2 linked regions of the Iamia sp. SCSIO 61187 genome follow. Each later gene encodes a partner of the first gene's protein in a complex. Links are inferred from orthologs where the notes say so. Each region holds a gene or a part of one and is shown in the gene's direction. Other genes may lie near its edges.

Region 1 (14,233 bases):
GCGGTGCCCTCCGGGTCGAGAACCGCCGCACCTGGCCGAGGCGCTAGCCTCGGCCCCTGGCGCCCGCCCGCAGGCGGGTGCCGTGCAGGGCTGTCATGGGTGAGCCAGCTGGTTCCGGCCCGGCGATCGACACACCAGGACCCCCTCGGCGCGCCGCCTGCGCCCGAGGGCTCACCCGCATCCCCGGAGGACGCACCCATGCCCCTTTCCCCTGACGACTTCAAGGTCGCCGACCTGTCCCTCGCCGGCTTCGGCCGCAAGGAGATCCAGCTGGCCGAGCACGAGATGCCCGGTCTCATGTCGACCCGCGCCGAGTTCGCCGACGCCCAGCCGCTCAAGGGCGCCCGCATCATGGGCTCGCTGCACATGACGATCCAGACCGCGGTCCTCATCGAGACGCTGGTCGCCCTGGGCGCCGACGTGCGCTGGGTCAGCTGCAACATCTTCTCCACCCAGGACCACGCCGCCGCCGCGGTCGTCGTGGGCCCCGACGGCACCGCCGAGGCCCCCCGGGGCGTCCCCGTCTACGCCTGGAAGGGCGAGACGCTGGAGGAGTACTGGTGGTGCACCGACCAGGCCCTCCGCTGGCCCGACGGCGCCGGCCCCAACATGATCCTCGACGACGGCGGCGACGCCACCATGCTCGTGCTCAAGGGCAAGGAGTACGAGGCCGCCGGCGAGGTGCCCGAGCCGACCGACGAGGACTCCGAGGAGTGGACGGTCGTGCTCGGCCTGCTCAAGGAGAGCGTGGCCAAGGAGCCCAACCGCTGGACCGAGGTCGCCGCCGGCATCAAGGGCGTCACCGAGGAGACCACGACCGGCGTCCACCGCCTCTACCAGATGTTCGAGAAGGGCGAGCTCGCCTTCCCGGCCATCAACGTCAACGACTCGGTCACCAAGTCGAAGTTCGACAACCTCTACGGCTGCCGCCACAGCCTCATCGACGGCCTCAACCGGGCCACCGACGTGATGATCGGCGGCAAGGTCGCCTTCGTCGCCGGCTACGGCGACGTCGGCAAGGGCTGCGCCCAGAGCCTCCGGGGCCAGGGCGCCCGCGTGATCGTGGCCGAGGTCGACCCGATCTGCGCCCTCCAGGCCGCCATGGAGGGCTTCCAGGTGGCGCGGCTCGAGGACGTCCTCGACACCGCCGACATCTTCATCACCACCACCGGCAACAAGGGCATCATCTCGGCCGAGCACATGGCCCGGATGAAGCACCAGGCCATCGTGGCCAACATCGGCCACTTCGACAACGAGATCGACATGGCCGGCCTGGCCCGCATGAGCGACGTCCAGCGCACGACGATCAAGCCCCAGGTCGACGAGTTCACGTTCCCCGACGGGCACTCGATCATCATGCTGGCCGAGGGTCGCCTCATGAACCTGGGCTGCGCCACCGGCCACCCCAGCTTCGTGATGAGCAACTCGTTCACCAACCAGACGATCGCCCAGATCGAGCTGTTCACCAAGAACGACGAGTACCCGATCGGCGTCTACACGCTGCCCAAGGTCCTCGACGAGAAGGTGGCCCGGCTGCACCTCGACGCCCTCGGCGTCCGGCTGACCGAGCTCACCCCCGAGCAGGCCGACTACATCGGCGTGCCGGTGGAGGGCCCGTTCAAGCCCGACCACTACCGCTACTGACCTGAACGGGCGGGCCTCGCGGCCCGCTGACGCCTCGCCCGGCCCCGCCGGGCACCGCACCGGACGACGGCCGGTCCCCTCGGGGACCGGCCGTCGCCGCGCCCGGCTACGGCCCACCCCCCGGGTACGGACCCCCGCCCGGGTACGGGCAGCCCGGGTACGGCCCGCCACCGGGCTACGGCCCGCCGCCCGGGTACGGCCCGCCGCCGGGTCCGCCCCCGGGGTTCGGCACCGGCCCCGGCTTCGGGGCGCCGCCGCCCCCGCCCGGCGACGGTCCGGACCTGGGCAAGCGCTGACGCTCCCGGGGGCGGTGCCGGCCCGGCACCGATAGGTTCGGCCGGATGCAGCATCGCTTCCTCGGCCGCAGCGGCCTCAAGGTCTCGGCCGTCAGCTACGGCAACTGGATCACCCACGGCTCCCAGGTGGAGGACGACGCCGCCACCGCCTGCGTCCACCGGGCCCTCGACCTCGGGGTCACGACCTTCGACACCGCCGACGTCTACGCCGGCACCAAGGCCGAGGTCGTGCTGGGCAAGGCCCTCGCCGGCCAGCGCCGCGAGGGCCTCGAGATCGCCACCAAGGTGTTCTGGCCGACCGGCCCGGGCGTCAACGACCGGGGCCTGTCGCGCAAGCACATCATGGAGTCGATCGACGGCTCGCTCCGCCGTCTCCAGACCGACCACGTCGACCTGTACCAGGCCCACCGCTTCGACCACCAGACCCCGCTGGAGGAGACGATGGTCGCCTTCGCCGACGTGGTCCGGGCGGGCAAGGCCCACTACATCGGGGTGTCGGAGTGGACCGCCGACCAGATCCGGCGGGGGGCGGCCCTCGCCCGCGAGCTCCGGGTCCCGTTCGTGTCCAACCAGCCCCAGTACTCGATGCTGTGGCGGGTCATCGAGCGCGACGTCGTCCCCGCCTGCGAGGACGAGGGCCTCTCGCAGATCGTGTGGTCGCCCATGGCCCAGGGGATCCTCACCGGCAAGTACCTGCCGGGCGAGCCGCCGCCCGAGGGCAGCCGGGCCACCGACGAGGCCAGCGGCAAGGGCTTCATCGAGGGCTTCCTGTCCGACGACGACCTGCTCCAGCGGGTCCAGGACCTCAAGCCGCTGGCCGAGGGGGCGGGGATCTCGATGCCGCAGATGGCCGTGGCCTGGGTCCTCCGCAACCCCAACGTGGCCTCGGCCATCGTCGGCGCCTCCCGCCCCGACCAGCTCGACGCCACCGTCGCCGCCGCCGACATCACCCTCGACGACGACCTGGTGGCCGCCATCGACGACGTCCTCGGCGACAAGGTCGAGCGCAGCGCCCGCCTGACCACCTCCCCCCGCACCCGCCCCTAGACCCCACCCCCCGAACTCGGTGGCAGATCTGAAACGTCCATCCCACCTCTGCCACCGAGTTCGGCGCCGTCGGACTGTCACACCCTTGGCGGATGATGGGGGCATGCTGCTCGCCGCCCGGTGCGCGTCGTGCGGCCGGTCCGGGGCCTCCCCGTGCCGGGCCTGCCACGCCGAGCTGCGCCCGCCCGCGCCCGAGCCCGCCCCGCCCGGCCTCGCGGGCCTCGTCACCCTCCTGCGCTACGAGGGCCCGGCCCGGCCGCTCGTGGCCCGGCTGAAGTACCGCAACCACCGCCAGGGGCTCGGCTGGCTGGCCGCCGGCCTGGCCCGCCGGGTGACCGAGGCGGGCGTCACCGTCGACCTGGTCACCTGGGCCCCGACCACCGCCCGGCACCGGCGCGAGCGCGGCTTCGACCACGCCGAGCTGCTGGCCCGGGCCGTCGCCCGCGAGCTGGGCGTCGGGTGCCGGCCCCTCCTGCACCGCCGACCGGGCCCGCCCCAGACGGGGCGGCCGGCCGCGGCCCGGAGGACGGTCGGGCCCCGCTTCGCCCTGCGGGAGGGCCTCGCCGCCGGGACCCGGGTGCTCGTCGTCGACGACGTGGTCACCACCGGTGCCACCCTGCGGGCCGCCGTCGCCGCCGTGGCCCGGGGCGGCGGGAGACCCACGCCGGCCGCCGTCGCCCGCACCCCGGCCCCCCACTGAGCCCCGCCCCGGGCCGGTGCCGCCACCTGCGGCCGGCGCGAGGATCACGTCTACAGTCGGAGGACCCCAGCACGAGGAGCACCTGGATGGAAGTGACCGTCAGCGCCCGGCACACGGAGATCCCCGAGCGGCTCCGGCTCTCGGCCGAGGAGAAGATCGGCAAGCTGGGCCGGTTCGTCGAGGGCATGGACCGGGCTGAGGTCCACTTCACCACCCACCGCAACCCGCGCATCTCCGAGCCGGAGCTGTGCGAGGTCACCCTCGAGGGCCACGGCCACTTCGTCCGGGCCAAGACGGCCGGCGCCGACGGCTACGTCGCCGTCGACAAGGCCGTGGCCAAGCTCGAGCAGCAGCTGCAGAAGCTCAAGACCAAGCTGCAGCGCCAGAAGCGGGGCGCGGGCCGCAGCGTGCGGACGGCGCCGGTCACCGAGGGCCTGCTCGGCGACTCGGCCGTGCTCGACGCCTCCGGCGATGCCCCGTCGGACGCACCGGCGCCACCGGCGCTCCCGAAGATCGTCAAGGTCAAGCGGTTCGCGCCGATGGGGATGACGGCCGACGAGGCCGCCCAGCGCATGGACCTCCTCGGCCACGGTTTCTTCTTCTTCACCAACCTCGACACCGGCCGGGCCGCGGTGGTCTACCGGCGAGAGGACGGCGACATCGGACTCATCGACGAGGATGGCTAGGGCCGGGGAGGCGCAGCGGAGTGGCCAGATGACAGGGCCGGCGAGGCGCAGCCGAGTGGCCAGATGACAGGGGCGGCGAGGGCAGCCGAGTGGCCAGATGACAGGGCCGGCGAGGCGCAGCCGAGTGGCCAGATGACAGGGGCGGCGAGGCGCAGCCGAGTGGCCAGATGACACGGCCGGCACAGGTCGGCACCGAGATCCGGGCGGGGGCCCGACACCGAATGGGAGTGCACGGGTGAGCCAACCACCAGGGGGGCACCAGATCAGGGTCCTGGTCTGCGACGACCACGCCGTCTTCCGGCGCGGCCTGTCACTGGTCCTCGAGCCCGAGGACGACATCGAGGTGGTCGCCGAGGCCAGCACCGGCGAGGAGGCCGTCGAGCTGGCCCGGGACACGGCGCCCGACGTGGTGCTGCTCGACGTGCGGATGCCCGGCGTCGGGGGGATCGAGGCGGCCCGCCGGCTGGCCCTCGAGGTGCCCGCCGCGCGGGTCGTGATGCTGACCGTGAGCGACACCGAGAGCGACCTCTACGACGCCATCAAGGCCGGGGCCGTGGGCTACCTCCTCAAGGAGGCCTCGATCGAGGAGGTCGCCGACGCCGTGCGGGCGGTGGCGGCCGGCCAGAGCCTGGTGACGCCGTCGATGGCCACCAAGCTGCTCAACGAGTTCACCGCCCTGGCCAACCGGGTCGACGGTGGCCGGGTCGCCCCCGCCGGGCCCCGGCTGACCGGCCGGGAGGTCGAGGTGCTGGGGTTCATCGCCCGGGGGCGGAGCAACCGGGAGATCGCCGAGGAGCTCTTCATCTCCGAGAACACGGTGAAGAACCACGTGCGCAACATCCTGGAGAAGCTCCAGCTCCACTCCCGGACCGAGGCCGCCCTCTACGCGGTCCGCGAGCACATCATCGACTTGGGTCCCTAGGGCCGCCGGGGGGCCGTCGGGGGTGGGTCGGTAGAGTGATCCCTCCATGGGTGTCCTCGACAAGATCCTGCGAGCCGGCGAGGGGCGCAAGCTCCGCGCCCTGGCCGGCCTCGCACCTGACATCGCCGCCTTCGAGCCCGAGCTGCAGAAGCTGAGCGACGAGGCCCTCCAGCACAAGACGGTCGAGTTCCGCGAGCAGCTCGACCGCGGCGCCGACCTCGACGACCTGCTGCTCGAGGCCTACGCCGTGGTCCGGGAGGCCGCCGTCCGGTCCCTGGGCCAGCGCCACTACGACGTCCAGATGATGGGCGGCGCCGCCCTCCACTTCGGGTGGGTCGCGGAGATGAAGACGGGCGAGGGCAAGACCCTCGTCTCGACCCTGCCGCTCTACCTCAACGCCCTGAGCGGCAAGGGCTGCCACCTGATCACGGTCAACGACTTCCTGGCCAGCTTCCACTCGGAGTGGATGGGCCGGCTCCACCGGTTCATGGGCCTCAGCGTCGGCCTGATCGTGCCCGGCCGGGTCGACTCGGCCCAGAAGCGGGCCCAGTACGCCTGCGACATCACCTACGGCACCAACAACGAGTTCGGCTTCGACTACCTCCGCGACAACATGGCCATGTCCCAGGCGGCCAAGACCCAGCGGGGCCAGCACTACGCCATCGTCGACGAGGTCGACTCGATCCTCATCGACGAGGCCCGCACCCCGCTGATCATCTCGGGCCGGCTGGCCGACGCGGCCAAGCTCTACCACCGCTTCGCCTCCATCGTCCGGGGCCTCCAGCGCGAGGAGGACTACGAGGTCGACGAGGAGAAGCGCATCGTCGCCCCCACCGAGTCGGGCGTGGAGAAGGTCGAGGCCGCCCTCGGCGTCGAGAACCTCTACGACGCCGTGTCGCAGAACCTGGTCCACCAGTTCCAGGCCGCCCTGAAGGCCAAGGAGCTGTTCAAGCGGGACAAGGACTACGTCATCCAGGGCGGCGAGGTGAAGATCGTCGACGAGTTCACCGGGCGCATCCTCGACGGCCGGCGCTGGTCCGAGGGCCTCCACCAGGCGGTCGAGGCCAAGGAGGGGGTGCGGATCAAGGAGGAGAACCAGACCCTGGCCACCATCACCCTCCAGAACTACTTCCGCCTCTACGACAAGCTGGCCGGGATGACCGGCACCGCGCTCACCGAGGCGGCCGAGCTGGGCAGCACCTACGACCTCCAGGTCGTGCCCATCCCGACGAACAAGCCCCTGGCCCGCCGGGACGAGGCGGACCTGATCTACAAGACCGAGGACGGCAAGTTCGGGGCCGTCGTCGAGGACCTCCTCGAGCGCTACGAGATCGGTCAGCCGGTCCTGGTCGGCACCATCTCGGTCGAGAAGTCTGAGAAGCTCTCCCGGCTGCTCGACAAGCGGGGCGTGCCCCACGAGGTGCTCAACGCCAAGCAGCACTTCCGCGAGGCCGACATCGTCGCCCAGGCCGGCCGGCTCCACTCGATCACCGTCGCCACCAACATGGCCGGCCGCGGCGTCGACATCCTGCTCGGCGGCCAGCCCGAGGGCCTGGCCCGCCAGGACGTCGTGGGCGAGGGCCTCGACCCCGAGGACGGGGCCGAGGGCCAGGCTCGCTTCGAGGAGCTGCTCGCCCGGTACAAGGACGAGTGCGCGGCCGAGGGCGACAAGGTCCGCGAGCTCGGCGGCCTCTACGTGCTCGGCACCGAGCGCCACGACTCGCGCCGCATCGACAACCAGCTCCGGGGCCGCTCCGGTCGCCAGGGCGATCCCGGCGAGAGCCGGTTCTACCTGTCGCTCGAGGACGACCTCATGCGCCTGTTCGCCACCGGCGCCATGAACTGGGTGATGTCGAAGGCCCTGCCCGACGACGTGCCCATCGAGGCCAAGATGGTCACCAAGGCCATCGAGCGGGCGCAGAACACCGTCGAGCAGCGCAACGCCGAGATCCGCAAGAACGTCCTCAAGTACGACGAGGTCATGAACCAGCAGCGCAAGGTGATCTACGCGCGCCGCGACGAGATCCTCGGCGAGTCCGACCTGCGCGACGAGATCCTCGAGAGCCTGGCCGAGGTCGTCGACGAGCTGATCAGCACCCACTGCAGCGACGACCACCCCGAGAGCTGGGACGTCGAGACCCTGCTGGTGGAGGCGGCCACCTACTGGCCCACCGAGCTCACCGAGGACCAGGTCGGCGAGGCCCTCACGACCGACGAGCTCTACGACCTGCTCATCGGTGAGGCCACGGCCTACTACGAGGACCGCGAGGCCGAGCTGGGCGACGCGTCGATGCGGGAGATGGAGCGCCAGGTCGCCCTGCGGCTCATCGACCAGCACTGGCGCGAGCACCTCCACGAGATGGACTACCTGCAGGAGGGCATCAACCTCCGGGCCCTGGGCCAGAAGGACCCGCTGGTGGAGTGGCAGCGCGAGGGCTTCGACATGTTCGGCACCATGATGCGCTCGATCGCCCGCGACCAGGTCAAGTACGTGATGCACGTGCAGGTCGTGAAGGAGGAGGAGAAGACGGCGGCGGCGGCGCCCGAGAAGCTGACCACCTCCGGTCCCGAGGACTCGGCCAGCTCGAGCGACGACCGCATGAAGGCGGCGGCGCGGGCGCAGGCCGCGGCGGTGGGCGTGGAGGACGCACCGGCCCCCGTGCAGGAGAAGAGCACGGCGCCGGTCGTGAAGTCCGAGTGGGACAAGACGCCCCGCAACGCCCCCTGCCCGTGCGGGTCGGGCAAGAAGTTCAAGCTCTGCCACGGCCGCAGCCAGATCTGAAGGGACCGTGCTGTCAATCCTGGTGGGCCGTGGAGGCGCATGGTGATTGACAGAACGGGGCGGGACTGGGTGCTGCACGTCGACCTGGACCAGTTCCTGGCCGCGGTCGAGGTGCGGCGGCGGCCCGAGCTGGCCGGTCGGCCCGTGGTGGTGGGCGGCGACGGTGACCCGCACCGGCCCCGGCAGGTCGTGGCCACCGCGTCCTACGAGGCCCGGGCCCACGGGGTGCGGTCGGGGATGCCGCTGCGCACCGCCCTGCGCCGCTGTCCCGACGCCGTCTTCCTGCCGTCGGACCGGGCGGCCTACGACGCCGCCTCCGAGGAGGTGATGGCGACGCTCCGGTCGTTCCCGGTCGTCGTCGAGGTGTGGGGGTGGGACGAGGCCTTCGTCGGCACCCGCACCGACGACCCCGAGGGCCTGGCCCGGCAGATCAGGGCCCGGGTGGCCGAACGCACCGGCCTGTCGTGCGCGGTGGGGATCGGCGAGAGCCGCCTCCTGGCCAAGACGGCGACGGGCACGGCCAAGCCCGGCGGCATCGCCACCCTCACCCGGCGGGAGTGGGCCCGGACGATGGCCGACGAGCCCGTCGCGGTGGTGTGGGGCATCGGGCCGCGCATCGCCGCCCGGCTGCGCGCCTGTGGGGTGCGCACCGTCGGCGACCTGGCCCGGGCCGACGAGGCCGTCCTGGCCGCCGAGTTCGGGCCCCGCATCGGTCCCGGACTCAAGGTGCTGGGGCTCGGGGGCGGGACCGACCCGATCGACGGTGCGCCCCGCGTGGCCAAGGGCCGGAGCCGGGAGGTGACCTTCACCGAGGACCTGACCGACCCGGCCCGCGTCGCCGAGGAGGTCGACGGCCTGGCCCGCGCCGTGACCGAGGAGGTCGTGGCCGACGGGCGCACCGTCACCCACGTGGCGGTCAAGGTCCGCACGGCCACGTTCTGGACCCGCACCAAGATCAGCAAGCTGCCCGAGGCGACGACGGACCCGGCGACGGCGGCGGCCCAGGCCGCCGTCGTCCTGGGCCGCTTCGGCGCCGAGCTCCACCGCCCCATCCGCCTCCTCGGCGTCCGCGTCGTCCTCGAGGATCCGACCTGATCGCAGCCGCCACCGCACCCGCGAACAGGGCGGGTCCGACCGGACCTGTGCAGGGCGACGTCAGACGCGCCGGCCGGCCTCCATCCGGACGACGTCGTCGGCCCGGGCCAGCACCGCCGGCCGGTGGGTGACCACGAGGACCGAGGTGCCGTCCTCGGCCGCGGCGGCCAGGAGGCCCTCCCACAGCTCGGCCTCGGTGGTGGCATCGAGGGCGCTGGAGAGGTCGTCGACGACGAGCAGGGCGGGCCGGCGGGCGAGGGCCCGGGCGGCGGCGACCCGTTGGACCTGACCGCCCGACAGGCGGACGCCCCGGGACCCGACGACGGTGGCCAGCCCCTCGGGCATGGCGGCCACGTCCCGCTCCAGGCGGGAGAGGCGCAGGGCGTGGGGGAGGCGGGCGCGGGGCAGGCCGAGCAGCACGGCGTCGGCCAGCGGCTCGCTGAAGAGCCGGGGCACCTGGGGCACGTAGGCGACGCGAGGTGGCACCAGGACCCGCGACGGCTCGGACACGTCCTGGCCGTCCCAGCGGAGCGTGCCCTCGAACGGGACCAGGCCGAGCACGGCCCGCAAGAGGCTGGACTTGCCCGCCCCGACCGGGCCGGTCACGGCCACCAGCTCGCCGGGGCGCACGGTGAGGTCGACGTCGTCCACGGCGAGGACCCCGTGGCGCCGCACGGTCAGGCGTCGGACCTCGAGCCCGCCGGCGGGGTGGTCCCCGGTGGACGGGTGGCGGGACCGGCGGTCGGCCTCGGTCCGGAACGGCAGGTCGGGGTCCTCGACGCCGGGCACGGGGCCGACGGCGGCGTCGGCCGGGCCGCGGCGGGGCGCGCGGAGGCGCAGCTCGTGGGTCCCGGCCACAGCGGCGAGGGACCGGCGCTCGGGGGGCAGGAGCCGGGCCAGGCGGTCGGCGGAGACGTCGGCCTGGCGGTGGTAGGCGCCGAGCCGGCCCACGAAGCGGGGGAGGCTGGCCACGACCGTCGAGAAGGCGGCGATGACGCCGAGGTCGCCGACCGTCAGGTCCCCGCGGGCGACCGCCGGCGCCGCCGCCACCAGGCTGGCGGCGAGGGCCAGGTCGGCGGTGGTGCCCGACAGGGTGTAGAGGAGCTGGGTCCCGACCTCGTCGCGGGCCGCGTGCCGGGCCCGGTCCTCGCCCAGGGCGGCGAAGCGCTGCACGGCGGCGCCCTCGGCGCCGGCCGCCTTGAGCGAGGCGATGGCGCCGAAGGTGTCGCCCACGAACCCGGTCACGCGCGCCGTGGCCTGGCGGGCGGCCCGGCGCCAGACGCGCAGCCGCGGACCGAAGCCGTGGGCCAGGACCATCACGACCACGGCGGGCAGGGCCACGGTGAGCGCCAGGCGCACGTCGATGGTGAGCAGGACGCCGACGGCCAGCACGGCGGCGAGCGACGTCCCCACCACGTCCAGCCAGACGTCGAGGACGAGGGCGGCGTCCTCGGTGTCGTCGCGGAAGCGGCTGACGGCCTCGCCCGACGAGCCCGGGAGGCGGTCGTCGACCGGGCCCGGGTCCGTCACCAGCGAGTCGAGCAGGGCCAGGCGGATGACGGTGTGCCAGCCGACCCAGGCGCCGTGCCACTGCACCACGGCCACCAGGAACAGCGACCAGCGGGACACCTCGATGCCGGCGAGCACGGCCAGCGCGGCCCACGGCACCGTGACCCGGCCGGCACCGGAGATGGCGTCGAGGACGGCGCCCAGGGCCAGGCCGGTGGCGACGGGGAGCGAGTGGAACAGCGTCCACCAGCCGCACGCCAGGCTCCACGCGACCGGGTCCCGGCGGAGGACCTGGGCGGCGAGGCGGGCGCCGGTGCGGACGTCGCCGGCGCGGGTGCTCACGGCGCCACCTCCCGGGCCGGCGCGTCGGCCTCGGCCGCGGCGCCGGGCGCCGGGGCACGGCCGGGTCCGCCGGCCGCGGTGGTGGCCTGGCGGGCCCGCAGCCCGGCGTAGCGGCTGCCGGGGTCGGCGGCCAGGGCGGCGCGGGGCCCGTGCTCGACGATGCGGCCGTCGTCGACGACGCACACCTCGTCGAGGTCGTCGAGGGTGGCCAGCCGGTGGGCGACGACCACCAGGGTCCGCCCGTGGCGGAGCCGGCGGGTGGCGGCCGCGACCCGGGCCTCGGTCTCGGGGTCGAGCCGGCTGGTGGCCTCGTCCAGCACCACCAGGCCGGGATCGGCGAGCAGCACCCGGGCGAAGGCGAGCAGCTGGGCCTCGCCGCCCGACAGGCGCGCCGTCCCGTCCAGCTCGGTGTCCAGGCCGTCGGCGAGCCCGGCGCACCAGCGGTCGAGGCCCACGTCGGCCAGGGCGGCGCCCAGCTCCTCGTCGGTGGCCTCGACGGTGCCGAACAGCGTGAGGTTGTCCCGCACCGACGCCCGCAGGACCTCGACCTCCTGGGTCACGACCGCGACCCGGCGCCGCAGCGAGCGCTCGTCGGCGGCGCGCAGGTCGACCCCGCCGACGCGGACGGCGCCGGCGGTCGGGTCCCAGAAGCGGGCGAGGACCCGTCCCAGCGTCGTCTTGCCGCTGCCGGTCCGCCCGACGACGCCGAGGCTGGTCCCGGGCTCGAGGTGGACGTCGACGTCGCGCAGGGCCAGGTGGCCGGTGACGTCGACGTCGCCGGAGGCCGAGGTGGCGTACCGGAGCTCGACCCCGTCGAGGTCGACGGCCAGCGGGCCCGGCGGGAGCGGCTCGGAGCCGGACACCAGGGTGATCGGCGTGGCGAGGAGGCGGGCGGCGCGCCGGAGGCCGGCCACGGCCTTCTGGAACTCGTTGAGCTGCTCGCCGATCCGCTCGAGGGGGGCCTGGACCATCTGCACGAACCGGAAGAGCACGAGCACGGCGCCGAGGGTCAGCCGGCCCTGCGAGGTGAGGTAGGCGGCCACCCCGAGGGTGACGGCCGTGCCGACGGCGAAGGTGATGCCGGTCGAGGCGTAGGCGCCCTCGGCCCGCAGCGAGGCCCGCCGGGCCGCCCGCCACCACCGGGCCGAGTGGCGGTGCATGCGGTCGACGGCCCAGCGACCGGCGCCGTTGGCCCGCAGGTCCTCCAGCCCGCCGAGGCGGTCCTCGAGGTCGCCGTAGAGCTGGGCCAGAACCTCCCGCTCGTGGTCGTGGTGGGGGACGGCGACGGCCCGCAGGCGGAGCAGGACGGCGACGGCGACGCCGACGGTCGCCAGCAGGACGAGACCGGCCCGCCACTCGACGACGAGCGCGGTGGCGGCGACGGCGACGAGCACGGCGGCGTTGCCCACCACCTGGAGGACGGCGGTGGAGGTGAACCGGGTGACGGCGTCGATGTCGCCGTCGACCCGCTCGATCACCTCCCCGGCCGAGTGGTCACCGTGCCAGGCCAGGTCGAGGGCGAGGGCGTGGCGGCACAGGTCGACCCGCAGCCGGTTGCCGATTCGCCAGGCCAGCCGGACCGCCAGCCAGGTGACGACCAGCTGCAGGACGTTGGCGACCAGGAGCATGGCGCCGAAGAGGAGGGCGATCCGGGTCAGGGCGGCGGCGTCGGCTCCGTCGGCGGCCCGGTCGACGAACCGGCCCAGCTGGAGCTGGGCCACCACCGGCAGCCCGACCGCCACGACGAGGAGCACGGTGAGCCCGGCCAGCCCCCGCCGCTCGGGCCGCAGCTCCCCCAGCAGCAACCGCCCCCCGGACCGGGGTACCTCAGCGCGATCACCCGTCACGCGAAGACGGTACGGCCGACGACACCACCCGCCCCAGCAGGTTTGTCGAGCACCGGGGTCAGATACCTTCCGACCCTGCGACGACGGCCGATCGTCGGACGAGGCGGTCGGAATGTGTCTGACCCCCCGCCCAGCGCGCGACCAGGCCCGGCGGCGGCCCGGCGCGGCGTGTGGACGAGGGATCCCCGCAGGCCGTCGTCCGGGTGTCAGGGGGTCAGACTCACTCCGACCGTCGGGGAGATCGTTCGCCTCGCGTCGCAGGGTCGGAGAGAATCTGACCCCGGCGCGTCGGCGACCGCCGGGCCGGGTTGGCTGCTCGGCACAGGGGGTCAGACTCACTCCGACCGTCGGGGAGATCGTTCGCCTCGCGTCGCAGGGTCGGAGAGAATCTGACCCCGGCGATGGCGACCGCCGACCGGGTTGGCCCTACTCGATGACGAGGACCACGTCGCCGGCGGAGACGGCCTGGCCGGCCTCGACGCGGATCTCGCCGACCGTGCCGTCCTTGTCGGCGGTGATGGCGTTCTCCATCTTCATGGCCTCCAGGAGGCACACGGTCTGGCCGGTGGTGACCTCGTCCCCGACGGCGACGGTGACCTTGACGATGGTGCCCTGCATGGGGACCACGACCGACCCCGACCCGGCGGCGACCGATGCGGCCGCGCCCTTGCGTCGGGGGCGGGGGGTGGCGGCGCCGCCGCCGGCGACGGCGACCGGGGCGGCGGCCGAGGCCGGGACCCACATGGCGACCGAGAAGCGCTTGCCGTTGACCTCGACGTCGACGTCGCGCCGCACCTTCTCCTCGGGCTCCTCGCCGTCGACGCTCGGGCCGGGGGCGGGGCCGCCACCGACGCCGGTGAGGTCGAGGACCTCCTCGACCCACTTGGTCGAGTGCTCGGCGTCGTGGAAGTCGGGGTGGGCGAGGATGGCCAGGTCGGCCGGCAGCGTGGTGCGGATGCCCTCGATGCGGAACTCGCGGATGGCCCGCTCCATGCGGGCGATGGCGGTCTCGCGGTCGGAGCCCCAGACGATCAGCTTGCCGACGAGGTTGTCGTAGAACTGGCTGACCTCGTCGCCGGCGGTGTAGCCGCCGTCCCAGCGGATGCCGAAGCCCTGGGGGACGAACAGCTCGGTGATCCGGCCGGGGGAGGGGAGGAACTTGCCCTCGGCGGGGTCCTCGGCGTTGACCCGCACCTCGATGGAGTGGCCCCGCAGCTCGATGTCGTCCTGGCTGAAGCTGAGCCGCTCGCCCGAGGCGACCCGGATCTGCTCGCGCACGAGGTCGAGACCCGAGACCAGCTCGGTGACGGGGTGCTCGACCTGGAGGCGGGTGTTCATCTCCAGGAACCAGAACTCGCCGTCC
Region 2 (13,891 bases), 980 kb from region 1 along the record:
GATCGACGTCACCGCCGTCAGCAAGGGCAAGGGCTTCGCCGGCGTCATGAAGCGCCACGGCTTCGCCGGCCAGCGGGCCAGCCACGGCGCCCACCGGGTCCACCGTGCGCCCGGCGCCATCGGCGCCTGCGCCACGCCGTCCCGGGTGTTCAAGGGCCAGCGCATGGCCGGCCGCACCGGTGGCGAGAAGGTCACCACCATGAACCTCGAGGTCGTCCGGGCCGACACCGACCGCAACCTCCTCCTCATCAAGGGCGCCGTGCCCGGCCCCAAGGGCGGCCTGGTGCTCGTCCGCAACGCGGCCAAGGCCGCCGGGAAGGACGCCTGATGGCCAAGATCGACGTGCTCGACGCCTCGGGCAAGAAGACCGACACCACCGACCTCGACGACGCCGTGTTCGGCATCGAGCCCAACGGGCCCGTGCTGCACCAGGTCGTCACCGCCCAGCTGGCCGCCCGCCGGGCCGGCACCCAGTCGACCAAGACCCGGGCCGAGGTGGCCGGTGGCGGCGCCAAGCCCTGGAAGCAGAAGGGCACCGGCCGGGCCCGCCAGGGCTCGATCCGCAGCCCGCAGTGGTCCGGCGGCGGCGTGGCCCTCGGCCCGAAGCCCCGCAGCTACAGCCAGCGCACGCCGAAGAAGATGGTCCGCCTGGCCCTGCGCTCGGCGCTCTCCGACCGGGCCGCCGACGGCAAGGTCAAGGTCGTCGACTTCGGCTTCGACGCCCCCGGCACCAAGCAGGCCGCCCGGGCGCTCGCCGACATCGGCGTCGAGGGCAAGGTCCTCCTGGTCCTGGCGGCCGACGACGTCGCCACCTGGAAGAGCTTCCGGAACCTCACCGACGTCCACATCATCGTGCCCGGCGAGCTGAACGCCTACGACGTCCTGGTCAGCGACTGGGTCGTCTTCACCCCGGGCACCGTCCCGGCCGACACCAGCGTCTCCCGGGGCCCGGCCCCGACGCCGGCCGGCCACCGTGGCGGCGCCCCCGGCGAGCGGGCCTCGGTCCCGGTCACCGTGCCCGACACCGATGCCGTCGTCGAGGCGGCCAACGACGAGGACTCGGAGGACGAGTCGTGAAGGACCCCCGCCAGGTGATCCTCAAGCCGGTCGTGAGCGAGAAGTCCTACGCCCTGCTCGAGTCCAACCAGTACACGTTCATCGTCCACCCGACGGCCTCGAAGCCCGAGATCAGCGACGCCGTGGCGTCGATCTTCGGCGTCACCGTCACCCGGGTGAACACGCTCAACCGCCAGGGCAAGAAGACCCGGAACCGCCGCACCGGCAAGGTCGGGTCCAAGGCCTCCACCAAGCGGGCCATCGTCACCCTCGCCGACGGTGACTCGATCGACCTGTTCGAGAGCTGAGGAGGACCCTGATGGCACTTCGCAAGCGCAAGCCCACCAGCGCCGGCCGCCGGTTCCAGACCGTCTCGGACTTCTCCGAGATCACCAAGACGACGCCCGAGAAGTCGCTGGTCGGTCCGAAGCCCAAGACCGGTGGCCGCAACAACGGCGGCCACAAGACCGCTCGCCACAAGGGCGGTGGCCACAAGCGCCAGTACCGCCAGATCGACTTCAAGCGCACCAAGGACGGCGTGCCGGCCAAGGTCGCCGCGGTCGAGTACGACCCGAACCGCAACTGCCGCATCCTGCTGCTGCACTACGTCGACGGCGCCAAGGCCTACATCCTCGCCCCGCGCGACGTGAAGGTCGGCGACATGCTCCAGTCCGGCCAGGGCGCCGAGATCCGCTCCGGCAACGCCATGCCGATGCGCTACATCCCCGTGGGCACGACGATCCACAACGTCGAGCTCAAGCCCGGCGGCGGTGGCCGCATGGCCCGCAGCGCCGGCTCCAGCGTCCAGCTGGTGGCCAAGGAGGGCGAGTTCGCCACCCTGCGCCTCCCCAGCACCGAGATGCGCCGGGTGCCGATCGACTGCCGGGCGACCGTCGGCACGGTCGGCAACGCCGAGGCCGAGCTGGTCAAGGTCGGCAAGGCCGGCCGCAACCGCTGGAAGGGCGTCCGCCCCCAGACCCGTGGCGTCGCCATGAACCCCGTCGACCACCCCCACGGTGGCGGCGAGGGCAAGACCTCCGGTGGTCGCCACCCCGTGTCGCCCTGGGGCAAGCCCGAGGGCCGCACCCGCGACCAGAACAAGCCGTCCCAGAAGCTCATCGTCCGGCGCCGCCGCACCCGCGGCTCGCGGAGGTAACCCGAATGCCCCGTTCACTCAAGAAGGGCCCGTTCGTCGACGGGCACCTGCTCTCCAAGGTCGATGGCCTCAACGAGAAGGGCGAGAAGAAGGTCATCAAGACCTGGTCCCGCCGCTCCACGATCATCCCCGACATGGTGGGCCACACCATCGCCGTCCACGACGGGCGCAAGCACGTCCCGGTGTACATCACCGAGTCGATGGTCGGTCACAAGCTGGGCGAGTTCGCCCCCACCCGCACCTTCCGGTACCACGCCGGCCAGGAGAAGTCCGTGCGAGGTCGGCGCTGATGGCTGGTGGCAGTGGTGTGAAGACCAACGAGCGTCCCGGGACGCGCGCCCAGGCCCGCTACGTGCGGGTCTCGGCCTACAAGGCCCGTGAGGTCCTCGACCTGATCCGCGACCTCCACGTGAGCGACGCCGACCAGGTCCTGGCCTTCACCGACCGCGACGTGGCCAAGGTGGTCCGCAAGGTCCTGGCCTCGGCCGTGGCCAACGGCCAGAACAACGAGCAGCAGGACCCCGACACGTTGAAGGTCGTCGCCTGCTACGCCGACGAGGGCCCGACCCTCAAGCGGTGGCGGCCCCGTGCCCGCGGTCGGGCCACCCGCATCCGCAAGCGCACCTGCCACATCACCGTGATCGTCGGTCGCATGGGCGACGACGAGCTGCGGCGCTGGCGGGAGAAGAACCAGGCCGGCCTCACCACCGAGGGCGGGCGCGGCGGTCGCCGTCGCACCCCCGCCGCCGACCGGCGGGCCCGCGTGGCCCGCTCCCGCGGCGAGTCGACCGAGACCACCGAGACCAAGACGGTCGACGAGGGCTCCACGTCGGAGGTCACCGAGGCCGAGGCCGCGGTGGACGAGGCGGTGGGCTCCACCGACGAGCCCGGCACCGACGCGGACGAGGCCACCGAGGCGCCCTACGCCGGGTCGCACCTGCCCGTCGACGAGGACGGCCAGGAGGCCCCCGAGGGCTTCGAGATCAAGGGCAACGAGAGCTCGAAGAAGTTCCACGTGCCCGGCAGCCGCTGGTTCGACCAGACGAACGCCGAGGTGTGGTTCGCCACGCCGGAGGACGCCGAGGCGGCGGGCTTCGAGCCCGCCGGTGGCGAGGACGAGCAGGACGTGGCGTCCGACGATGCCGAGAAGGACGAGGACAAGTAAATGGGCCAGAAGGTCAACCCCTACGGGTTCCGCCTCGGCGTCACCACCGACTGGAAGTCGCGGTGGTTCGCCGGTCGGGCGGAGTACGCCGACCTGATCATCGAGGACTGGAAGGTCCGCGACATGATCATGTCGACGCTGCCCCACGCCGCCATCAGCCGCATCGAGGTCGAGCGCACCCGTGACCGGGTCCGGGTCGACGTCCACACGGCCCGCCCCGGCATCGTCATCGGCCGCCGTGGCGCCCAGGCCGACGAGCTCCGGGCCGGTCTCACCAAGATCACCGGCAACAACCGGGTCCAGCTCAACATCCAGGAGATCAAGCAGCCCGAGCTCGACGCCGCCCTCATCGCCCAGGGCGTCGCCGACCAGCTCGCCGGCCGCGTGGCCTTCCGCCGGGCCATGAAGCGCGCCGTGCAGAACGCTCAGAAGGCCGGCGCCCTCGGCATCCGGGTCCAGTGCTCGGGCCGCCTCGGTGGCTCGGAGATGAGCCGGACCGAGTGGTACCGCGAGGGTCGCGTCCCGCTGCACACCCTCCGCGCCGACATCGACTACGGCTTCCGCGAGGCCCGCACGACCTCGGGCCGCATCGGCGTCAAGGTCTGGATCTACAAGGGCGACATCCTGCCCTACAAGGCCTCGACCGAGGACAAGATCGCCAAGGAGGCCGCCATGGCCGTCGGCGAGACCTCGGGCCAGGCCCCAGCACCCCGCCCGGTGGTGTCCTCCAAGGGCCGTCGCCCGGCCCTGGCCGACGCCCCCGCCGCCCCCGCGGTCGAGGGTGCGCCCACCGAGGAGGAGGCCAAGCCGCTCGTCGGCGAGGCCGACCCGGAGTTCGAGAAGCTCCTCGAGGAAGAGGAAGCCATCGAGCGCTCGGTCCGCGAGCACCACGAGACCCCCCACTTCCGCCCCGGGGACGGTGACTGATCATGTTGATGCCCCGCAAGGTCAAGCACCGCAAGACGCACCGCGGCCGCACCACCGGCCCGGCCAAGGGTGGCACCGAGGTCACCTTCGGCGACTACGGCATCCAGGCCCTCGAGCCCGGGTGGATCACCGCCCGGCAGATCGAGGCCGCCCGAATCGCCATGACCCGTCACATCAAGCGTGGCGGCAAGGTCTGGATCAACCTGTTCCCGGACAAGCCCGTCACCGAGAAGCCGGCCGAGACCCGCATGGGCTCGGGCAAGGGCAACCCCGAGCGCTGGGTCGCCGTGGTCAAGCCGGGCCGGATCCTGTTCGAGCTCAGCTACTCCGACCCCGTCGTGGCCCGCGAGGCCATCGACCGGGCGATCCAGAAGCTCCCCATCAAGGCCAAGTTCGTCACGCGAGAGGTGGACTTCTGATGGCGAAGACAGACATCACCGACCTGGACGACCACGGCCTCGAGGTGCGTCTCGCCGAGACGCGCGAGGAGCTGTTCAACCTCCGCTTCCGCCGGGCCACCGGCCAGCTGGAGAACGGGGCCTCGATCCTCGAGGCCCGCCGCCAGGTCGCCCGCATCCTCACCGAGCAGCGCAGCCGTGAGATCGCTGCCGCCGAGAGCCAGGAGGCCTCCGCATGAGCGACACCAGCAACGAGACCACGGAGACCCCCGCCCGCGAGAACCGGCGCAAGGTCCGCGAGGGCATCGTCACGTCCAACGCCATGGACAAGACCGCCATCGTCACCGTCACCTCCCGCAAGCCCCACCGGCTCTACGGCAAGACGGTCCAGCAGTCGACCAAGCTCTACACCCACGACGAGGACAACGACCTGAAGGTCGGCGACCGCGTCCGGGTGCAGGAGACCCGACCCCTGTCGAAGCTCAAGCGCTGGCGGGTCGTCGAGGTCGTGGAGCGGGCCCGATGATCCAGCAGGAATCGCGACTCCGGGTCGCGGACAACTCCGGCGCCAAGGAGGTGCTCTGCATCAAGGTGCTGGGCGGCTCCAAGCGGCGCTACGCCTCCATCGGCGACATCTTCGTCGCCACCGTGAAGGACGCCATCCCCGGCGCCGCCGTCCGCAAGGGCGACGTCGTCAAGTGCGTCGTGGTCCGGGTGAAGAAGGAGAAGCGTCGTCCCGACGGCTCCTACATCCGCTTCGACGAGAACGCGGCCGTCCTCATCAACGACCAGCAGCAGCCCCGCGGCACCCGCATCTTCGGACCGGTCGGCCGCGAGCTGCGCGACAAGCGCTTCATGCGCATCGTCTCCCTCGCCCCCGAGGTCCTCTGATGTCGAACACGATCAAGCTGAAGAAGGGCGACCGCGTGCGCGTCCTCACCGGCAAGGACCGGGGCAAGGAGGGCGTGATCATGCGGGTCCTGCCCCAGGCCAACAAGGTCATCGTCGACGGCGTCAACGTGGCCAAGAAGCACCAGAAGGCCCGCTCCGCCACCAGCCAGGGCGGGATCATCGACAAGGACATGCCCATCCCGGTGCCCAACGTCGCCCTGCTCAGCCCGAGCGACGGCAAGCCCACCCGGGTCGGCTACAAGGTCCTCGAGGACGGCACCAAGATCCGCGTGTGCCGTCGGACGGGGGCGGAGATCTGATGAGTGACACTGCGACCCAGACCAAGACGCCCCCGCGTCTCAAGACCAGGTACGACGAGACCCTCCGGGCCCAGCTGAAGGACAGCCTGTCCCTCGGCAACGTCATGGAGGTGCCCCGCCTCGAGAAGATCGTGGTGAACATGGGCGTCGGCGATGCCGTCGGCCAGCCCTCGCTGCTCGACGGGGCCATCGCCGACCTCCAGGTGATCACCGGCCAGAAGCCGGCCGTCACCCGGGCCAAGAAGTCGATCGCCACGTTCAAGCTCCGCGAGGGCAACGCCATCGGCGCCAAGGTCACCCTCCGGGGCGACCGCATGTGGGAGTTCTTCGACCGGCTCGTGAGCCTGGCGATCCCCCGCATCCGCGACTTCCGGGGCCTCAACCCCCGGAGCTTCGACGGCAACGGCAACTACACATTCGGTGTCACCGAGCAGCTGATCTTCCCGGAGATCGACTACGACAAGGTCGACACCACCCGTGGGATGGACATCACCATCGTGACCACGGCCCGGACCGACGACGAAGGACGGGCCCTGCTCGCCGCCTTCGGATTCCCGTTCAAGCGTGAGGGACAGCAGTAATGGCCAAGAAGGCGCTGATCAACAAGGCGAACAAGACGCCCAAGTTCAAGGTCCGGGGCTACACCCGGTGCCAGAGGTGCGGTCGCCCGCACTCGGTGTACCGCAAGTTCAAGCTCTGCCGGATCTGCCTGCGTGACATGGCGCACGCCGGCGAGATCCCCGGTGTGACCAAGGCCAGCTGGTGATGGAGGTGCAGAGCAAGTGACCATGACCGATCCCATCGCCGACATGCTGACCCGCATCCGCAACGCCAACGTGGCGATGCACGACGAGGTCCGCATGCCCAGCTCGAAGCAGAAGGAGGCCCTCGCGGCCATCCTGAAGTCCGAGGGCTACATCGACGCCTGGCGCGTCGAGGACAACACCGACAGGCCGGGCTCGACCCTGCACGTCACCATGCGCTACTCCCCGGAGCGGGCGCGCACGATCTCCGGCATCCAGAGGGTGTCGAAGCCGGGCCTGCGGGTGTACCGCAAGTCCAAGGAGATCCCGCGCGTGCTCGGCGGGCTCGGAGTGGCCGTCGTCTCGACCAGCCAGGGGCTGCTCACCGACCGCGAGGCGCGCCAGCGCAACGTGGGCGGCGAGGTCCTCTGCTTCGTGTGGTGAGGAACTGATGTCCCGAGTCGGAAAGTCCCCCATCCCCGTGCCCAGCGGCGTCGACGTCACCGTCGACGGCGCCGACGTCACCGTCAAGGGCCCCAAGGGCACGCTCAGCCGCACCGTCCCCGGTGCGATCGCCATCCGCCAGGACGGCGACACCCTCGTGGTCGAGCGGCCCGACGACGAGCGCCAGACCCGGGCCCTCCACGGCCTGGTGCGGTCGCTCGTCAACAACATGGTCGTCGGTGTCAGCCAGGAGTTCTCCAAGGAGCTCGAGATCATCGGCACCGGCTACCGCGCCGCCCTCCAGGGCTCGACCCTCGACCTGTCGCTGGGCTTCAGCCACCCGGTCAAGGTCGAGGCGCCCGACGGCATCACCTTCGAGGTCCCCGTCCCGACGCGCATCGTCGTGCGGGGGATCGACAAGGAGCAGGTCGGCCAGGTCGCCGCCGACATCCGGGCCATCCGCAAGCCCGAGCCCTACAAGGGCAAGGGCGTGCGGTACCTCGGAGAGCACGTGGCCCGCAAGGCCGGCAAGACCGCGAAGTAGGACATCTCATGAGCGATCCCGCACAGAAGAAGCGCAACGCACGGGTCCGGCGCCACCGCCGGGTCCGCAAGAAGGTCCAGGGCACGGCCGACCGGCCGCGCCTGGCCGTCTTCCGCTCCAACAAGCACATCTCGGCCCAGGTCATCGACGACCAGACCGGGCGCACGCTGGCCTCGGCCTCGTCGCTCGAGGCCGACCTGCGCTCCAGCGGCGGCAACGTCGAAGGGGCCAAGAAGGTCGGCGAGCTCGTCGCCGCCCGGGCCAAGGAAGCGGGTGTCTCCCGGGTCGTGTTCGACCGGGGCGGCTTCCACTACCACGGTCGCGTCGCCTCCCTGGCCGACGCCGCCCGCACCTCCGGACTGGAGTTCTGATGCCTCCCACCACCTCTGACGCCCAGCTGCGCGAGTCGCGCGTCATCGACATCAACCGCGTCGCCAAGGTCGTCAAGGGCGGTCGTCGGTTCTCCTTCACCGCCCTCGTCGTCATCGGCGACGGCGCCGGCCGGGTCGGCCTCGGCTACGGCAAGGCCAAGGAGGTGCCCCTCGCCATCCAGAAGGGCACCGAGGAGGCCAAGAAGAACATGTTCGCCGTCCCCCTCGCCGGCAGCACCGTCACCCACCCCATCATCGGCAAGCAGGGCGCGGCCCGCGTCATGCTCAAGCCCGCCGCCCCCGGCACCGGTGTGATCGCCGGTGGCGCCGCCCGCGCCATCCTCGAGGAGGCCGGCATCCACGACGTGCTGTGCAAGTCGCTCGGGTCGGCCAACCACATCAACGTGGCCCGGGCCACCATCAACGGGCTCAAGAGCCTCAAGCGCCCCGACGACATCGCCCGCCTGCGGGGGCTGTCGGCCGAGGAGTTCGTGCCCAAGGGCCTGCTCGAGGCGTACAAGGAGTCCGAGCGCGGTCCGCACCAGCCGGACGAGGTGCGCTGATGGCCGCCCTGAAGGTCACCCAGACCCGCTCCGCCATCGGCACCAAGCCCAAGCAGCGCGGCACCCTCCGCGCCCTGGGCCTGGGTCGCATCGGGCGCAGCAACGTCCTCCCGGACCGCCCCGAGATCCGCGGGATGCTCAACAAGGTCCCCCACCTGGTCACCGTCGAGGAGACCGACTGATGAAGATCCACGACCTCACCCCCCCGCCCGGGTCGAACCGGCGCAAGAAGCGCGTCGCCCGCGGCATCGGCGGCAAGGGCGGCAAGACCGCCGGCCGCGGCACCAAGGGCCAGAAGGCCCGCGGCTCCATCCCCGCCGGCTTCGAGGGCGGGCAGATGCCCCTCCACATCCGGGTGCCGAAGCTCCGCGGCTTCACCAACCCGTTCCGCGTGGAGTACCAGGCCATCAACCTCGACACCCTCGAGGAGACCGGCGACGACGAGATCACCCCCGAGTCCCTGCACGCACGGGGCCTCGTCGGCAAGGGCGCCCTCGTCAAGGTGCTCGGCCGGGGCGAGATCACCCGGGCCGTCGCCGTCTCGGCCCACGCCTTCTCGGCCTCGGCCGAAGCCGCCATCACCGCGGCAGGGGGTAGCGTCACCGTCGTTCCCGCCCCCTGGGGCGATCGTCGCCCGCCGGCCAAGGGCAACCACCTCACCAACCGCTGACCCGGCGGGCCCCCGGCCCCCGAGACCGGCTGCGCTGACCCGAGAGGACACACGCCCGTGCTGTCGAGCATGAAGAACATGTTCAAGGTGGACGATCTCCGCAACAAGATCGCCTTCACCGTCTTCATGATCCTGCTCTACCGGCTGGGGTCGCACGTCCCCGTGCCCGGCATCGACGTCTCGACGCTGCAGACGCTCAAGGACAACGCCAGCCAGAGCGGCGCCCTCGAGTTCCTGCGCCTGTTCTCGGGCGGGGCCATCACCCAGTTCGCGGTGTTCGCCCTGGGCGTCATGCCCTACATCACCTCGTCGATCATCATGCAGATCCTCGCCGTGGTGATCCCCAAGCTCGAGCAGTGGCAGCAGCAGGGGGCCGTCGGCCAGCGCAAGATCACGCAGTGGACCCGGTACCTCACCGTGGCCATCGCCATCATGCAGTCGACCGGCCTGACGTTCCTGTTCAAGAACGGTGGCCAGGGCTTCGCCGGCGGCAACCCGCTCGGCGACGTCGACCTCTTCGGCGGCAACTACAACTGGAGCCGGGTGCTGATCGTGGTGATCAGCCTCACCGCCGGCACCGCCCTGATCATGTGGATGGGCGAGCTCGTCACCCAGCGGGGCATCGGCAACGGCATGTCGCTCCTGATCTTCGCCTCGGTCGTGAGCCAGCTGCCCGCCAACTTCGGCGCCGTCCGGGCCGAGTCGGGGCTCATCGCCATGATCCTGGTCGGGCTGATGTTCACCGGGGTGCTGGTGGCCATCGTCTTCGTCGAGCAGGGCCAGCGCCGCATCCCGGTGCAGTTCGCCAAGCGCCAGGTGGGCCGACGCCAGTACGGCGGTCAGAACACCTACATCCCGCTGAAGGTGAACGCCTCGGGCGTGATCCCCATCATCTTCGCCAACTCGATGCTGTACCTGCCGGTGATGATCTCCACGGTCCTGCCCGGCAACCAGCTCAACGCCGACGGCTCGGGCGGCAACTGGGCCAACGACGTGCAGGACTTCATCGACGACAACTTCCGGGGCGGATCCGGCGCCCTGTACCTCACCGTCTACGGCCTGTTCATCATCGGCTTCGCCTACTTCTACGCCGCCATCCAGTTCGACCCGCACAAGCAGGCCGACCAGATCCGCAAGCAGGGCGGCTTCATCCCCGGCATCCGCCCCGGTCCCCAGACCGAGCGCTACCTGAGCCGCATCCTCAACCGCATCACCCTGCCCGGCGCCCTGTTCATCAGCTTCGTGGCCCTGGTGCCCGCCTTCGTCCTGGGGCGCACGCTGGACTCCGACGCCGGCGTCCAGCTCGGCTTCTTCGGCACCTCGATCCTGATCGCCGTGGGTGTCGCCCTCGAGACGATGAAGCAGATCGACAGCCAGCTGATGATGCGCAACTACGAGGGCTTCCTGAAGTCGTGACCGACTCCGATCCCACGATGGACCGACCCGGTGTCCGCATGATCATCATGGGTCGTCAGGGTGCGGGCAAGGGCACCCAGGCGACCCGGTTGGCCGCCGCCTGCTCCGTGCCGCACATCTCGACCGGCGACATGCTCCGCGCCGCCGTGCGCGAGGGCACCGACCTGGGCCTCCGGGCCAAGGCGATCATGGACGCCGGGGACCTGGTCCCCGACGAGGTGATGATCGGCATCGTGGGCGAACGCCTCGACCGCGACGACGCCAACCGCGGCTGGATCCTCGACGGCTTCCCCCGCACGGTCGGGCAGGCCGAGGCGCTGGCGGACATCACGGCCCAGGCGCCGGTCGACGTCGTCGTCGAGCTGGTGGTGCCGAACGAGATCGTCGTCGAGCGTCTCTCGGCCCGGCGCACGTGCGACTCGTGCGGGACGATCTACTCGGTGGGCGACGCGGCCATCGCCGACGGCGTGTGCCCCAAGTGCGGCGGGACGCCCGTGCAGCGCGACGACGACAAGCCGGAGGCCATCCTCCACCGCCTCGAGGTCTACGAGCGCGACACCTCCCCGCTCCTCGGGCACTACCGGTCGCTGGACCTCCTCGAGAGCGTCGACGGGCTCGGCAGCGAGGACGAGGTGCACGCCCGCATCCTCGCCGTGGTCGACGCCCGCGTCGCGTCCGACCCCAGCTAGCAGGGCCCAGCCGTGCTGCTCGGAGGCATCGCCCGCCGCTCCGCCGCCGACCTGGCCGCCATGCGCCGGGCCGGCCGGGTCGTGGCCGAGATGCACGAGCGCACCCGTGCGGCCCTCCGGCCCGGGATCACCACCGGCGACCTCGACCGCATCGGGCGCGAGGTGCTGGCCGACCGGGGGGCGACGTCCAACTTCCTCGGCGTCGCCGGCACCTACCCGGCGGTCATCTGCGCCTCGCCCAACGAGGTCGTCGTCCACGGCATCCCCGGCGACCGGGTGCTGGAGGAGGGCGACATCATCTCGGTCGACTGCGGCGCCATCGTCGACGGCTGGCACGGCGACGCCGCCTACACCGCCGGCATCGGCGAGATCTCGCCCGAGGCCCGGCGGCTCATCGAGGTCACCGAGGCGTCGCTGGCGGCCGCCATCGCCCAGATGGTCGCCGGCCGCCACCTCGGCGACGTCGGCCACGCCGTCCAGCAGGTGGTCGAGGGCGCCGGCCTCCACGTCGTCGACGGCTACACCGGCCACGGCATCGGCCGATCCATGCACGAGGACCCGTCGGTCCCCAACGTCGGGTGGCCGGGCCGGGGCCCGCGGCTCAAGGTCGGCAACGTCCTGGCCATCGAACCCATGGTCGCCATCGGCACCCCTGAGACCGACGTCCTCGACGACGACTGGACGGTCGTGACCCTCGACGGCACGTGGGCCGCCCACGCCGAGCACACCGTCGCCGTCACCGACGACGGCCCGGAGATCTTGACCCTCCCCTGACCGCCGGAGCGTCGTCCGGGCCGTCGCGGCAGTTCGTCCGGGCGGTGGTCGTCCGGCCACCCGGAAGACAGGTCGGCGTGGTCGGCTGGCGTAGGGTCTGAGGCCTATGGCGAACGTGACGTTCGACGCGGTGACGAAGCGCTACGGAGACGTCACCGCCGTGGAGGATCTGACCCTGGACGTCGCCGACGGCGAGTTCATGGTGCTCCTCGGACCCTCCGGCTGCGGCAAGAGCACGGCCCTGCGGATGATCGCCGGCCTGGAGGAGATCAGCGGCGGCGAGCTGTCGATCGGCGACCGGGTCGTCAACCAGGTCGTGCCGTCCAAGCGCGACGTGGCCATGGTCTTCCAGAGCTACGCCCTGTACCCGCACATGACGGTGCGGAAGAACATCGAGTCGCCCCTCGTCACCAAGCCCACCTGGGTGCCGAGCCCCGGCGGCGGGGAGGACACCCTCCGCAAGCTGAGCTCGGCCGAGCGGACCGAGCGGGTCGCCGAGGCGGCCCGCATGCTCGACCTCGAGCCCTACCTCGACCGCAAGCCCGGGGCCCTCTCGGGCGGGCAGCGCCAGCGCGTCGCCCTGGCCCGGGCCGTGGTGGCCCGGCCCGCGGTGTTCCTCATGGACGAGCCCCTCTCGAACCTCGACGCCAAGCTCCGGACCCAGACCCGCGCCGAGCTCGTCGACCTGCACCGCCGCCTGGGCACGACCTTCATCTACGTCACCCACGACCAGGTCGAGGCCATGACCATGGCCGACCGCGTCGCCATCATGAGCGACGGCCGCCTCCAGCAGGTCGGCACCCCCCGCGAGGTCTACGACGCCCCCGCCAACCTGTTCGTGGCCGGCTTCGTCGGCACCCCGGCCCTGAACGTGGCGACGGTGCCCGTCGAGCGCGGGGCGGTCGTGGTCGGGTCGACCCACGTCCCGGTCGACGCGGTCGGCTCCCGGTCCACCGTCACCGTCGGCCTCCGCCCCGAGCACCTGCGGGTGGCGCCCGACGGCATCGTGCCCGCCACCGTCCACCAGGTGGAGTGGCTGGGCCACGAGGCCCTGCTGCGGCTGCGCATCGAGGGTCTCGACGTCTCCACCGGCTGGATCGCCCGGGTCGAGAGCGAGGGCCTGCCCCAGCCCGGCGACGCCGTGCGGCTCGGCGTCGACGCCGCCCACGTCCACCTCTTCGACCCCGACACCGGCGAGCGGATCGCGACCGGGGTCGAGCCGTCGGTGCCCGGGCTCGAGGGCGACGGGTCCCGCTCCCTCCTCGACAAGCGCCCGAGCTGATGGGACGGGTCCAGCAGCTCCTCGGCCAGACCGACGACGCCGGCCGGGTCACCGACACCGGTCGGGCCAAGGAGAGCCTCATCGCCCTGGGGTTCCTCGCCCCGTCGATCGTCGTGTTCTCGGTGTTCTTCTTCTACCCCTTCGAGCAGCTGGTGCTCCGGGGCCTCTACCGCAACAACAACGCCGGGACGAACCTCCGCTACGAGGGACCGCAGCAGTACGTCGACGTGCTCACCGGCGACGAGTTCCTCCAGGGCCTGTGGCACAGCGTCCAGTACGTGATCTTCACCGTGCCCGCCGGGCTCATCCTCGGCACGCTGCTGGCGGTGGCGGCCCACCGGCGGCTCAAGGGCATCAAGGCCTTCCAGTTCATCTTCAGCTCCACCATCGCCAGCTCGGCGGCGGTGTCCGCCATCGTCTTCCTGGTGCTGATCAACCAGGAGATCGGCATCTACCAGGGGGGCGTGCCCGGCTTCGGCGAC

The links.
Region 2: the proteins of secA (region 1) and secY are in contact, whole or in part, in a crystal structure (PDB 3DIN), measured with the Thermotoga maritima proteins. The link is inferred for Iamia sp. SCSIO 61187 from one-to-one orthologs. Residues at the interface, in WP_004082002.1 of Thermotoga maritima: Glu261, Ala262, Arg263, Lys300, Ala301, Arg302, Thr303, Ile304, Ile305, Leu323, Tyr324, Asp325, Pro326, Val329, Ser330, Tyr333, Ile336, Lys340, Phe345, Val349, Glu363, Phe364, Tyr374, Ser375, Gly376, Gly377, Glu393, Ile395, Thr482, Ser483; in WP_004081795.1 of Thermotoga maritima: Glu108, Gly109, Glu110, Glu111, Ala236, Glu237, Arg238, Arg239, Ile240, Thr241, Ile242, Gln243, Tyr244, Ala245, Arg246, Arg247, Val248, Thr249, Gly250, Arg251, Arg252, Val253, Tyr254, Gly256, Ala257, Ser258, Thr259, Tyr260, Leu261, Pro262.

Annotation. Positions count from the first base shown.
Region 1 is NZ_CP050948.1:1,698,652-1,712,884, forward strand. What follows is about bases 4,942-8,277. They hold secA (preprotein translocase subunit SecA), read left to right. Parts: upstream 4,942-5,341; coding sequence 5,342-8,077; downstream 8,078-8,277. Other genes in these bases: HC251_RS08245 (response regulator transcription factor), read left to right, coding at 4,942-5,295; HC251_RS08255 (DNA polymerase IV), read left to right, coding at 8,117-8,277. In the rest of the region: ahcY (adenosylhomocysteinase), read left to right, coding at 199-1,644; HC251_RS08230 (aldo/keto reductase family protein), read left to right, coding at 1,986-2,987; HC251_RS25960 (ComF family protein), read left to right, coding at 3,091-3,687; hpf (ribosome hibernation-promoting factor, HPF/YfiA family), read left to right, coding at 3,774-4,373; more of HC251_RS08245, read left to right, coding at 4,609-4,941; more of HC251_RS08255, read left to right, coding at 8,278-9,172; HC251_RS08260 (ABC transporter ATP-binding protein), read right to left, coding at 9,233-11,023; HC251_RS08265 (ABC transporter ATP-binding protein), read right to left, coding at 11,020-12,870; HC251_RS08270 (acetyl-CoA carboxylase biotin carboxylase subunit), read right to left, coding at 13,297-14,233. UniProt on the Escherichia coli protein: Required for protein export, interacts with the SecYEG preprotein conducting channel.
Region 2 is NZ_CP050948.1:716,239-730,129, forward strand. Bases 8,491-11,484 are described here. They hold secY (preprotein translocase subunit SecY), read left to right. Parts: upstream 8,491-9,305; coding sequence 9,306-10,664; downstream 10,665-11,484. Other genes in these bases: rpsE (30S ribosomal protein S5), read left to right, coding at 8,491-8,578; rpmD (50S ribosomal protein L30), read left to right, coding at 8,578-8,760; rplO (50S ribosomal protein L15), read left to right, coding at 8,760-9,248; HC251_RS03480 (adenylate kinase), read left to right, coding at 10,682-11,353; map (type I methionyl aminopeptidase), read left to right, coding at 11,366-11,484. Also shown: rplC (50S ribosomal protein L3), read left to right, coding at 1-328; rplD (50S ribosomal protein L4), read left to right, coding at 328-1,077; rplW (50S ribosomal protein L23), read left to right, coding at 1,074-1,364; rplB (50S ribosomal protein L2), read left to right, coding at 1,376-2,212; rpsS (30S ribosomal protein S19), read left to right, coding at 2,218-2,502; rplV (50S ribosomal protein L22), read left to right, coding at 2,502-3,377; rpsC (30S ribosomal protein S3), read left to right, coding at 3,378-4,304; rplP (50S ribosomal protein L16), read left to right, coding at 4,307-4,723; rpmC (50S ribosomal protein L29), read left to right, coding at 4,723-4,941; rpsQ (30S ribosomal protein S17), read left to right, coding at 4,938-5,228; rplN (50S ribosomal protein L14), read left to right, coding at 5,225-5,593; rplX (50S ribosomal protein L24), read left to right, coding at 5,593-5,913; rplE (50S ribosomal protein L5), read left to right, coding at 5,913-6,494; HC251_RS03440 (type Z 30S ribosomal protein S14), read left to right, coding at 6,494-6,679; rpsH (30S ribosomal protein S8), read left to right, coding at 6,696-7,100; rplF (50S ribosomal protein L6), read left to right, coding at 7,108-7,644; and 5 more genes. UniProt on the Escherichia coli protein: The central subunit of the protein translocation channel SecYEG. Consists of two halves formed by TMs 1-5 and 6-10.